DNA from 2 places in the Gottfriedia sp. OAE603 genome. Region 2 is predicted to be linked to the other one. Evidence: riboswitches for the same ligand, from Rfam matches in the RefSeq annotation. Region 2 holds a riboswitch; the other holds the start of a gene.

Region 1 (3,426 bases), 1.7 Mb from region 2:
ATTTTATCTTTTTAATCTTCATTTCTCTATTTTTGCAAAACCTGTTACAATTATATTGAAAAGTTTCGGAAACCGTTTTAAAATATTTACAGGTACATTACAAAAATAGTATCTGTAATTAAAACAGGGAATAATTTGGGAGGTCAACACAATGGCAAAATATACAATCGTTGATAAAGACACTTGTATCGCTTGTGGCGCATGTGGCGCTGCTGCACCAGATATCTATGACTATGATGATGAGGGGATTGCATACGTTACTTTAGATGATAACCAAGGTATTGTTGAAATTCCAGACGTGTTATTAGATGACATGATGGACGCATTTGAAGGATGTCCAACAGACTCAATTAAAGTAGCTGACGAATCATTCGATGGCGATGCTTTAAAATTCGAATAGTAAAAACAACGACGATGTAAATCGTCGTTTTTTTATTTTCTCTTAAAAATACTTACTGTTTAATGTTGATTTATAAATACCTGTATTAAAAGATTGTTATTTGTATATATGGTTAAAGTAGATATTATTAATCGAGCCTTGCTTAGCACTTGTAAGAGTTGCGAGTCAGCTTGACTAAAAAAGATTCTGTTTTTATTTTAAGAAGTTGAATATATGCACTTATGGAAAGTTCGTTTTTAATTATAATAAGTTGCATCCATGCCCTTTGATCTGATTCTATTTTCATTTTAACAAGTTGATTGGAACGGAAGGTGCTCGCGACTCCTATGGGAAATGCGGGAAGGCTGAGACCCAACAGACGCGATAGGAAGGCATGCTAAAACCACGACGTCCTGTCGTAACGCATACATAACCCACATCCTGTGCCAAGAGGCTCAGCGCCCTCCCCATGGAAAGTGAGCATCCTGGAGTGTAATTCAACACGCTTCTTTTTACAGAACATAAAAAAAGTACCTACAAATTATGTAGGTACTTTCATCTATTTATACGTTATGAGCATTGACTCTTTGATTTAACCACACGATTAATTTAGGGAATAGTACTAATGTAAGAATCATAATTAGTAACCCTTTTAATGCATTAAACGGCATAATCGCAGTAACAATTACCTCATTCGGTAAACTAAAATTCATAAAATAAGCATAAGCAGGTAATAAAACAAAATAATTTAAAACACTTAAGATCCCTGTCATCACAACTGTTCCAATGACTAATCCTAAAGTTAAACCTTTAATTGAACGATACTTTCTAAAGAAATATGACGCAGGTAAAATATATAATACCCCCGCACTGAAGTTTGCAAACTCCCCAATCGGTACGCCAGTCATGCTTCCCACAATAATATAATGAAGGATGTTTTTGATTAATTCTACTAAAACCCCTGCAACTGGTCCAAAAATAATTGCACCAATTAATGCTGGTACCTCACTAAAATCAATTTGTAGCCATACTGGAAATGTTGGAAGTGGAAAATCTAACAACATCAATAAATATGAAATACTGCTCAGCATTGCCACCACTACCATTTTTAAAACTTTGTTGTTACGTTGTTGCATAATTACCTCTCTCCTTTTTCCCGATCATACCAAGAAAAATGAAAGGTTCGCTTACTTAGACAAGTGTGATTATGCGAATTTATTTAATTGTTAAAAAATAAGAATCAATAAAAGCTAAATGTCGGCAAAAATCACTTAGAAATACAAAATCCCCTATACATAAATGATAGGGGAGAAATTTCAGTACGCCAAATAAGCGTTCAAAAAGGTAAATTTTTTGAACTTGCGAACCTCCATCTTCTCCCATCCAGACTATACTGTCGGCTCTAGAATCGCACTAGATCCTGCCCAAATTACAGGCTCGCGGGCTTATAAGCTAAGCTTAATCACCGCCGGTGGGGAATTTCACCCCGCCCCGAAGATAGATCGAATATTAAATTACAACTTAATGTTACTAAATTAAATACAGTTTGTAAATAAAAAAAGTTTTTCCCTATTTTGCATATTTAAGTTAATGCATTAATTAAGTTATCCTGACAAAAACTTACCATTTCCTCATCATGATTTTCGTTTGCAAACAATATTAAGATGACTGTTGTATAGATCGATTTAAATTGCGCTAGCAGCTTTGACTCACTTGAAATATTTCCGTAAATCTCATAAAAACTGTCTCTTTTATCACTTGGAATGATACTAAATACAATTGATAAATCTAGTTCACGTTGACCAATATGAGCATCTCCCCAATCAATTATACCTTCTAAAGCATTGTCATCATTCACAATCATATTTTTGAAATGCAAATCACCATGCACTAAAACCAAAGGATTTTTTGGAATAATTTCTTGTAAATTGGCTATATATTGATTGATCATCATTTCATTTGGAAGTAATTTTTGTTTGATTGCATCTTCTACATATTTTAAAAATTGAGGTTTTCTATATTTAATATCTAACCTTTTTAACTCATCATGAGGTAATTTTAAATGAGAAAATGTAGAAAGTGGAATTGAATGTATTTGTTTAAGGATTTTTGCTAATGGCTCGATCATGTTAATTCGTTCTTGCCTGTTTAATCGCATCGGTGGTTTGCCTTTTATGACATTATATCCTAAAAATGGCCAAGGATATTTTTCAGAAGGTTGCCCGAATATGAACGGGATGGTCGTTTGAAAACTAATATAATCTTTTATGAAAGGTAGCAGCTGTTTTTCAACCTCTAATATGGCTACTGCAATCTCTCTTCTTGGAAACCTTAAAAGGATTTCGTCGTTAAGGATATATACTGTATTATCAAAGCCTTCGCCAATCTGTTCAATACTTTTGATTGCTAAGTTTGGAAATTGTTCATTTAGTATTTGTTTGACAACATCACTTTGAATTACATTTGTTGGATCCCATACATTTGCCAAAATTGTCACCTCCTATTTTAGTATTTGCTCTCTTAACATAAAAATAGAACTTTTCATATCATATCACTTACTCTAATAATACTAAGTGAATGATTCTATGAAAAGTTCCTATAAACAGACCATTAATTTGAAAATTGTAAATGTGGTTTAAAGTTTTCGAGTTGGAGTTTATAACCAATTCCCCAAACAGTTTTTATACTTAAATTCATTTCATATTGCTTTAATTTTTTTCTTAATCGATTTAAATGAGTATCAACCATTCGATCATCGTCAACATGTTCGTAACTCCATACTATTTTTACTAATTCAGAACGGGTTACAACAATATCCTGTCTACTAACAAGAAGCCATAATATTGAAAATTCTTTACGCGTAAAACTAAGCTCGCGTTCCTCATAATGAATTTTGTATGTAAGTTTATTCATGACCAAGTTACCGAAACGAATTGTATCAGCTTCTTTAAATTCATTCACAATATGATGCTTTAAGTGAACTTGTAATTTGCATTTCAGTATGTCTAAATTCAACGGAAAATCAACAATATCATCTGCGCCAGAGG
Region 2 (3,426 bases):
CTCATTGGAATGTTTATTTTATAAGTAACTGCATTTTCAAGAGGTTTAATCGCAATAATTTCACCGGTTACGTCAATATGTCCTGAAACAATATGTCCACCAAACCTTCCATTTGCAGCCATTGCTCGTTCTAAATTCACTTTATGATGATTTGATAACATTTTTAGATTAGTAGATTGATAGGTTTCTGGCATAACATCTACTGTAAATTCATCTTTCGTAAAATTTGTTACTGTCAGACAGACTCCGTTGATCGAAATACTATCCCCTAAATGAACATCTTCTAGAATTTTTTTTGCTTGTATTGTTAGGACTAGTGTTTGTCCTTTATTGACCGTATTTTTGACTGTTCCAATTTCCTCTACAATTCCAGTAAACAAGTTAATTCACCTCGTTTTGAAGATGCATTCGAATATCAGTTCCAATTGTTTCAACCGATAATAATGTTAAATTGAGAACATTCTTCATCATTTCATTACCTAAACCATTTAATAGATTACCATTATGGATCCCACCAATTAGTTTAGGTGCATAATATAATATTAGTTCGTCAAATAAGTTTTCTTCTATGAATGAGGTATGAATCTTACTACCACCCTCTACATAAACCGAATGGTAGCCCATTTCTGCTAAAAGAGAAATGACTTCTCGTACCTTAACTTTTGATTCACTTGTTTTTATCATTTCAATTCCTTTTTCTTGATAAGGAATCAATTCTTTTTCGGTTATTTGATTACCAACAAAAATAATTGTTTTAGCATCAATCGTATTTGCTATTTTCGAATCAATTGGCGTTCTTAAACTCGAATCTAAAATGACTCGAACAGGTTGTCTAGTTTCTTCTTCCAATCGTACTGTTAAAGATGGATTATCATGAAGAACAGTTCCAACACCTACTAATATACAATCATGTATTCGACGTTCCTCATGCACTTTTTCTCTAGCTTTTGCACCAGTAATCCATTTACTGTCTCCTGAGTATGTGGAAAGTTTTCCGTCTAAGCTAAGCGCTGCTTTTAAAGTAATATGCGGTCTTTTTTTGTTTATAAATGTAAAGAAGCCTTTATATAAATTCTTTGCTTCCTCATGACAAACTCCGACCTCGACCTCTATACCAGCTTGTTTCAACTTTGAAAATCCTTTTCCACTAACTTTGGGATTGTCATCTTGCACTGCTATGACGACTCTTTTAACCTTTTTCTCAATTAATAAATCGGCACATGGTGGCGTTCTACCATGATGACTGCATGGCTCTAATGTTACATACACGGTTGAGCCTATCGATTTTGTTCCAGCCATATGTAAAGCATGAACCTCAGCATGTGGTTCACCTGCTTTTACATGACACCCTACGCCAACAACAGAACCGTCTTTTACAACTACAGCTCCCACTGGTGGATTAGGACTTGTTTGCCCAATTGTTGAGTTTGCAAGTTCAATAGCTAATTTCATAAATAGTTGATCCAACTTATCACACCCTCTAATTCAAATTAATTTGAAAAAGTGAAAAAGCCCCTTAAGAATGTACTTAAGGGGCTTTAGATGTTTAAGAAAGGAAGCATACTTAAATAAACGCGGAAACAATTCATAAAATTTACATGATTGTTACGCATTTATTGTTGTGCAATTGATTAAAAAACACAACAAACTAAGCCTATATCAAACGATAATTTGAAAAAAATCAAACTCGTATTGATATATGCACTCCATCCTTCTCCCATCCAGACTATACTGTCGGCTCTAGATTCTAACTAGATCAGCAAACATATAAAAAAACATATGCAGCTCACGGGCTTAGTATAAAAATAATTTTATACAACACCGCCGGTTGGGACTCTCACCCGACCCCGAAGGACACACTAATTATCAAATTTGTTTCATTATAACTAGCAAATTATTCAAAGTAAAGTATTATAGATTTCAAGTTTTATCAAAGAAATAGCAAAATATTAGTGAATTCCTATATTTTTCTAGTAAAATTCTGAGATAAAAAAAGAAAAAGATCACCTAAAATTGGTGATCTTTTCTATACATTACTTATCATTTTTTTGTCAATTCAGCACTTCTTATAAGTCATTTCCAACCTGACTAAACATTTTTTGCTCCTTGATTGACTCCTTTTTTTGCAGCCAACCAAAATAGACTGCTACTACTACAATTGCTAATAAAATATAAATTGACGAAAATAATAATATACTAAAAAAACAAATCGCTAGAATAGCTGACCCTATTTTTAGCCATAATGAATCAAAAATACGCATACATGCTAAGACGCCAAGTAAAGCGTTACATAAGAAGAAAGCATTCGCAATTGCAACTAGCTGCTGAATGGAAATAATGTTCAAAAAGAATAATGTAAACACAATAATATGAATACAAAACAAGCTAAGTAAGCCACGGGTAGCAACGTTATTTTTATTTTTGTACGATAACCATGATGGCAACAATCCGTTTTTAGCTTGATCCGAAATCAATCTTGATACTGCTCCTATAACAAGTAAGACAGTGCTAATACAGAGTGCGATTGTTATAGTTGATATGATTGGAGTCGCCCAATTGCCAAATAAGCTTTCAAGTAATGGCGCCAACGATTGATTTGCTGCACTTTTTGAATCCGAGTGAATCCATTGGAAAGCGAGTGCAACCGTTAGACTGACAACTGCAATAATTGAAAAGCTTAAAGCAACTGCTTTTGGAATGGTCCGTTCAGGTGTTTTTACTTCTAAGGAATAACTACCAATGACTTCCCACCCAATTAGTGCCCAAAATAACAGAAGTAAGCTTTGACCAAAATCAGAAACAGTAATCGGATTCGATAATGTGATATTTCCTTCTACTGTAAATAATGTGTGCAAGCTTCCGACTAATAAAGTTACAACAATAAACGTGGACATGATAAATGCAAATTTACCAACATCGGTAATGTTTCTTGTTAAGATTAAATACACAAAACATAAAAGTCCGAGTGCTAACCATTTTTCATGAAACAGTGATTGTGAAGTAAGTAGCTGTAAATAATGTCCTGCAGTTCCTAACACAGCTACTGGTCCGAAACAAACTGCAAGTAAAAAGAAAATGGCTGATAAATTCTTTATTTGGGTCCCAAACGCTCTTTCAACTGCTAAAGGTACGCCTGAATCTCCAGGGATCATCAAGCTTAGTTTTCCAAACATATGAGCAAATAGCATACTCAAACCTAACATAATCATCCAAGCAAAAATTGCGTAATTTCCAGCTGTATCAAAAACTGCTGGAGGTAATATAATGATACCCGAACCTAGAATAGGCCCTACCATTAAGCCACTGAGCAATAAAAATCCAATTTTACGATTTTTCATACATCACCTCAAAAGTTATTGAATCTAATACTAATCTCGTATACTTTAAGTATATGAAACATCAATAAATCGGTAAAATGAATAGTTA

What was found. Region 2 has a riboswitch for FMN ahead of ribD (bifunctional diaminohydroxyphosphoribosylaminopyrimidine deaminase/5-amino-6-(5-phosphoribosylamino)uracil reductase RibD). Riboswitches for the same ligand answer to the same signal wherever they lie in the genome.
Region 1: it holds a riboswitch for FMN, as region 2 does, so the genes downstream of both, ABID96_RS12115 (ECF transporter S component) here and ribD (bifunctional diaminohydroxyphosphoribosylaminopyrimidine deaminase/5-amino-6-(5-phosphoribosylamino)uracil reductase RibD) in region 2, are expected to answer to the same signal.

The regions. Positions count from the first base shown of each region.
Region 1 is NZ_JBEUNN010000001.1:2,404,046-2,407,471, forward strand. It holds gene ABID96_RS12110 (ferredoxin) at 152-400, shown strand; gene ABID96_RS12115 (ECF transporter S component) at 943-1,515, opposite strand; FMN riboswitch at 1,747-1,882, opposite strand; gene ABID96_RS12120 (phosphotransferase) at 1,962-2,867, opposite strand; gene ABID96_RS12125 (response regulator transcription factor) at 2,990-3,426, opposite strand, start outside.
Region 2 is NZ_JBEUNN010000001.1:696,726-700,151, reverse strand. It holds gene ribE (riboflavin synthase) at 1-380, opposite strand, end outside; gene ribD (bifunctional diaminohydroxyphosphoribosylaminopyrimidine deaminase/5-amino-6-(5-phosphoribosylamino)uracil reductase RibD) at 382-1,467, opposite strand; FMN riboswitch at 1,706-1,859, opposite strand; gene ABID96_RS03510 (APC family permease) at 2,067-3,338, opposite strand.